Regions from separate parts of the Bacillus mojavensis genome, predicted to be linked through region 2. Evidence: predicted binding sites of a transcription regulator. Region 2 holds the regulator's gene; the other holds the start of a gene.
The links. The regulator LexA, encoded in region 2, represses DNA repair genes until DNA is damaged. The targets are predictions, from matches to a motif close to CGAACATATGTTCG.
Positions count from the first base shown of each region.

Region 1: uvrB (excinuclease ABC subunit UvrB) is a predicted target of LexA. The motif match lies at 1,204-1,217, and genes of this name have one in related genera.

Region 1 is NZ_CP051464.1:3,395,857-3,398,998, forward strand. Features, by position in the region: gene uvrB (excinuclease ABC subunit UvrB) at 1-1,127, opposite strand, end outside; gene HC660_RS17750 (DUF2198 family protein) at 1,310-1,540, opposite strand; gene HC660_RS17755 (PEP/pyruvate-binding domain-containing protein) at 2,121-3,142, shown strand, end outside.
Region 2 is NZ_CP051464.1:1,843,207-1,846,348, reverse strand. Features, by position in the region: gene HC660_RS09595 (YneB family resolvase-like protein) at 1-400, opposite strand, end outside; gene yneA (cell division suppressor protein YneA) at 418-729, opposite strand; gene lexA (transcriptional repressor LexA) at 885-1,502, shown strand; gene HC660_RS09580 (hypothetical protein) at 1,897-2,325, opposite strand; gene fosM (FosM family fosfomycin resistance protein) at 2,407-2,829, opposite strand; gene HC660_RS09570 (DUF892 family protein) at 3,122-3,142, shown strand, end outside.

The DNA of each region.
Region 1 (3,142 bases), 1.6 Mb from region 2:
GGGCGGTTATCGAGCGCTGACGGAAGACGGAATCCGTGATCCACCAGCACCTGCTTTCTCGCCTGGTCTCCGTTAAACATGCCGCGCACCTGAGGAATCGTCACGTGCGACTCATCCACCACAATCATAAAATCGTCAGGAAAATAATCGAGAAGCGTATACGGCGTTGAACCCGGCGGGCGAAGCGTCAAATGTCTTGAATAGTTCTCAATGCCGGAACAGAATCCCATCTCCCGCATCATTTCAAGATCATATCTCGTCCGCTGCTCTAAGCGCTGCGCTTCCAGAAGCTTGCCGTTTTCATGCATGACCTTCAGCTGCTCCTCAAGCTCCTTCTCGATATTTTGAATCGCTTTTTCCATTTTTTCGGCCCGCGTAACGAAGTGGGATGCCGGGAAAATCGCGATATGTTCACGGTCGCCTAAAATTTCTCCGGTCAGGGCATCCACTTCCCTAATTCGTTCAATTTCATCTCCGAAAAACTCGACTCTTACACAGTGTTCATCACGGGATGCCGGGAAAATTTCCACTACATCTCCGCGCACACGAAATGTACCGCGCTGAAAATCAATGTCGTTGCGGGCATATTGAATGTCAACAAGCTTTCTAAGCAGCTCGTTGCGCTCAATTTCCATTTCAGGACGCAATGACACAACCATTTCACGGTATTCTTCAGGCGAACCGAGACCGTAAATACAAGACACACTCGCAATGATAATCACATCTCTGCGTTCAAACAGAGACGATGTAGCGGAGTGTCTAAGTTTATCAATTTCATCATTAATGCTTGCATCTTTCTCTATAAATGTATCCGTTTGAGGCACATACGCCTCCGGCTGATAATAATCATAGTAGCTGACAAAATACTCGACAGCGTTGTTCGGAAAAAATTCCTTAAACTCGCTGTAAAGCTGTCCCGCAAGGGTTTTGTTATGGGCAATGACGAGTGTCGGCTTATTGACCTCTTTAATCAAATTGGACACCGTAAATGTTTTGCCCGTTCCTGTTGCACCCAGCAGAGTCTGATGCTTCTTGCCCTCCTGAATGCCTTTGACAAGCTTTTCAATGGCTTTCGGCTGATCTCCCTGGGGCTGGTATTTTGAGACTAACTCAAAGCGATCTTTCACAAATAAGCCTCCGTTTCTTTAACGAAATCTTCCTATAGATATAGTAACACAATGGAAAGCAAAATCACCAAAAATACGAACTAAAGTTCGATGGTTATTTATTTCCAGCTAATTTCATGTATAAAAAACCTGCTTTTAAAACGTAAAAGCAGGAATTCATCTTCTTATTCATCATGTCCGGTTTATTCTTCTTTTTTCTCAGCAGCTTTTTTGGCCATATAAAGTCCGCCGGCCACAAGAGAGACAACATCTAATCCCACAATAAGATACGTTTCTGTATAGCCTTTCAAATAAGAGGCAAACAGCAATGCAGCTGTAAGAGCGATCGCCACATAATGGTTAAAGGTCACTCTCGTAAAAAGAACGACAAGCATAAAAGGGAAAAATAATGCAAAAACGGCTTTTGTAATCACAAAAACCCTCCTCAGGGATTCTTCATCTGATTTGATTATAGTAAAAAATGAAGAATCGGACAATCGTGCAATGGTTCCCTCTTTCTACACCATACCCTTTTTCAGCTCAATTCAATCATGGTTTCTGCCGCAAAACTCTTCTCTTAAACAAGCAATGATGATTTTACGTATTCGGTTCAAAAATGAACAAATCATCTTCAGGCAAAAGGGACGGTATCAAATATAAAGAGAAATTGATTTTAGTGCTGCTGAATGAGAGCTGAAGCCGTACTGATTGTCAAATCAACAGAAGGGCAGGTATTAAGTCTCGTTTAATGAAGGAAGCTTGACCAACAGTGATCTGAAAGCTCAATGAAACGATTTTTAAATATAAAAAAATAGGCATACAGACCCGTTTCGATATTAGGTTTTATGATCATCTAACCAACTTAAATATTCATTTTATTTAGGGCTTTTTGCGTTTGACAGCATTTTCCTTTAAACCTACAATTGATTGATAGTGTTCACTATCATTTTGAACATTGGCTCCCAAAAAGAAAAATAGAGAGAAAAAAATGAAAAGGAAAGAGGGGTTTTAAACATGTACTCTGTGTTATTTCGCCAAGCGGAAGAATCCAGTCAGCTGGCTGGAGCAAAAGGCATGAATCTCATTAAACTGACCAAACACGGACTTCCTGTTCCGGATGGGTTTATTATTCAAACGAACGCTCTCGCCCGTTTTATGGAGGATAATCAGCTTCATGATTCAAGCGAAAATATCGAAAATGCCATTATTGCCGGAACATTTTCAGATGAAATAAAGAACGAGCTGACGAGCTCCTTTTACGAGCTGAGAGAATCATATCATTCCGTGGCCGTCCGCTCTTCATCAGCCTCAGAAGATTTAGAGGGCGCTTCATTCGCCGGCCAATACGAAACCTATTTAAATATAAAAACAGAAGAAGAATTTCTGAATAAGGTGAAAGAATGCTGGGCCTCCTTTTTCTCAGGCAGAGTCAGCCGCTATAAGAAAAAAATGAACAATCAAATCGCAGAGCCGTTAATGGGTGTTGTGGTGCAGGGCCTGATCAATTCAGACATATCGGGTGTGATTTTCAGCCAAAATCCCGTTACCCATGATGATAGAGAGTTATTAATCAGCGCCAGCTACGGCCTGGGGGAAGCTGTTGTATCAGGAAGCGTCACCCCTGACACGTATATCGTTCATAAAGGTTCATTTGAGATTCAGAAAGAAATGGGTTTAAAAGAGATCTACATGGAGTCCGCTGCAGAAGGCATTGCCGAAAAAGAAACGAGCGAAGACATGCGCAGCCGTTTTTGCCTCACAGATGAACAGGTGATTGAGCTGACTGAACTCACCAAAAAAACCGAAGCCCTTTACGGATTTCCTGTCGATTTAGAATTCGGAATCGCCAATCATAAACTATACCTTCTGCAGGCGCGGCCAATTACCACCATTGAACAGGATAAAAAAGCGGCTGAGGAAGAACGGAACTTCATGATCACCGACAAGGATATGGATGATTTTTGGCTCAATATGGAGTCCAACATCGAAGGCCCGGTCAGTCCGTTATTTTCATCTTTTATTGTGCCCGCACTTGA
Region 2 (3,142 bases):
TGTTGTGAATTTTTCTCTGGTATTCCTCCACAATACTGACGATTTCCAGCACCATAGAGTCAGCCTCCGATAACTCAAGTTCACCTCTGTGAGCGGTCGTAAATACTTTCACTCCTTCCCTGTAAATACAATGAAGAAGTGCAATTTTCGCGTTTCCCCGGCCGAGTCTTGTTTCATCCTGAACTAAAATCACATCAATATTTGAGTTCTTGATATGATCAAGCAAATCAAATACACCATCCCGGTCCATTTCATATCCGCTGGCTTTTTCAGAAATCACTTTGACGACTTCTATGCCGTTCTCAGCCGCAATGGCCGTAAGCTCCTCCTCCTGCCGCTTTAATGAGGTTTCTTGCTGTTCTTTATTTGTGCTTACGCGGGCATAAATGAGTGCTTTCACCTTTCTACCTTTCCTCTCTATTTAACAGTAGCCAGTTCGTATGCAGCCGGATGTTCCTTTTTTAATGGAATCACCAATTCATCTCCCGGCTGAAGTTCAGACGGCTGAAGATTATTTTTTTCAGCTACCCATTCAATAAAATCACTTTTATTTATCTTTTTTGAGTCAGCCACCTGGTCGGCAAGCGACCACAGCGTATCCCCCTGCTGAACTTTTATTTTAACATACTGGTTAAGCTCCTGGTCGCTGCTTGTATATGACAACAGAAGGATAACCACGCTTAGAATCACAGTGAACAGGCCGACAAAAATAATAGATTCTTTACTCATGATAACAACCTCCAACAAGAATGTTTGTTCGCATTTTTATAATTTCAGTATATACGAACAAACGTTTCTGTCAATTGTTTTTTCGAACCTATGTTTGTACTGTCAGGAAAATCATGCTATAATCTACTTAAAATCGACGTTTAGAGGTGCAAAAAATGACGAAGCTTTCAAAAAGGCAACTTGATATCCTCCGTTTTATTAAAGCAGAGGTTAAATCAAAAGGATATCCGCCTTCCGTTAGAGAGATCGGAGAGGCTGTCGGCCTTGCGTCCAGTTCAACTGTCCACGGCCATTTGGCCCGTTTGGAAACAAAAGGACTGATTAGACGCGATCCGACAAAACCAAGAGCGATAGAAATTCTGGATGAAGAAGTAGAGATTCCAAAGAGCCAAGTCGTTAATGTACCGGTAATCGGAAAAGTAACGGCCGGATCACCTATTACAGCGGTTGAAAACATTGAAGAATACTTCCCGCTTCCTGACCGTATGGTTCCTCCGGATGAGCATGTGTTTATGCTGGAGATTATGGGAGACAGTATGATTGACGCAGGTATACTTGATAAGGACTATGTTATTGTAAAACAGCAAAACACGGCGAATAACGGTGAAATCGTAGTGGCGATGACAGAAGATGATGAAGCTACTGTAAAACGTTTCTATAAAGAGGATACACACATTCGCCTACAGCCTGAAAATCCAACCATGGCTCCGATTATACTGCAGAATGTCAGCATATTAGGAAAAGTAATTGGTGTGTTCAGAACTGTCCATTAAACTATCAAACTATCAGTTACAAAGAATAAACCCCCTCTCCCTTTACGGAGTGGGGGTTTTGTTTTAAAAAAAAGCAGGTTCGCCCTGGCTTAGGTGCGAACCTGAATAGGAGGAAAAAGAACATCATGTTTACACCATAATTATCCATCATTTAATTGTTGAAGTCAAGAAATTTTCTTTCCTTAACGAAACTTTTTCTTTAAAAAATATTGTTTAAAAATGTAGTCGTTCCTATCTTATAAATGTTTCGATCTTGGACGTGAAAAGATTAGTTATACTCTGCTCTTTTATCATGAGCGAGATCAAAAAGAAATATATTGAATATTTAGTACATAGTTTATTTAGTTAATTTATTCCACAAAAAAAGCTCACTGCTTTTCAATAAATGTGAGCATCAATCAAAAGTAAAATATTCTACACCATAGCGCCCTTTTACATGAACACTTCCACAGTTTGGGGAATGTTCTTCAGCTACTATTCGATACCGATGATACGGTTCAATGGAAACCTTATCTTGAGCGCTAAAATCAAACCAATTACCGATGAATTGTTTGGCGCTTAACGTAGTGTAATTACCTGTAAGTCCCATTCGCTGAAGCTTAATGTCAACTGAACAAGTATTCACTCCTCGTATCGTAAACTGGTACCCTAAAAAATAGTCAATTGCCGGTATATCACCAATGTTTTCTACATAAAGCGCTTTTGTTTCATCATTAAGAATGAAATCGGTTTTATATTCATATTGTAAAGTTGCTGCATGAATCGTCCCGGTTCCAAAAACACATAGCAAAACAGCTGTCATCAGCAAGATTTTATTTCTCAAATGCAATCCCCCTCCTTTACCATATATTACCCCCAAAAGATAAATATGTATATCCTCTGTTGCTCAGTTTCCCGCACTTTTTCAATCATAAAAATCCATATGGGTTTTAGCTTGCTTATAATATTGAAGTCTGCCTTGAAGAGTTCCTGTATGGAATTCAAATTTATGGCCGTCAGGATCGGTGAAATAAATTGATTTTCGATCACGTTCATCTCGTTCTCTCCCAGGCAAAATAGTAACTTGAAGATTTTTTAATTTTGCGGACATTTCTTCAAACTTACTTTCTTCAATTGTAAAAGCGATATGGGTATAAGAAGCCTTAATGTCATTTCTGGGAATGTCACGCTCTTCGTTGAGAGCCAGCCATATGCCGTTTAAATCAAAATATGCAGTGCTCCTTCCTTTGACCAACAATTTAGCATCAAAGACATTTTGATAAAACTCGATGGATGTCAGTAAATCAGAAACAGAAAATAACAAGTGATTGATCCCTTTGATCTCCACTGTGTCTCCTCCTCAGTATTTATAGATAGCCGATTAAAAAACTTAAATATGGGACTTTCAATAATGCAATACAGACATTGTGATAAAGACGTTTTTTTAGTAAAAGCGTATAATTCTTCAAATTTTTACTCAGCCTGTTTCAAAAGATTGAATGCTGGATTTTTATTTTAAGACGCTCATCCCCACCCTTATGTACGGGTGCTCCAGTCAGAAAGTTTCAATTCAACAGCAAAAAATACCAGTGTAAACAAAAGCAATTTGCTCAAAATAAACCATATTACTTAAGAAGGGAATGACCGTGATGAATGACTAC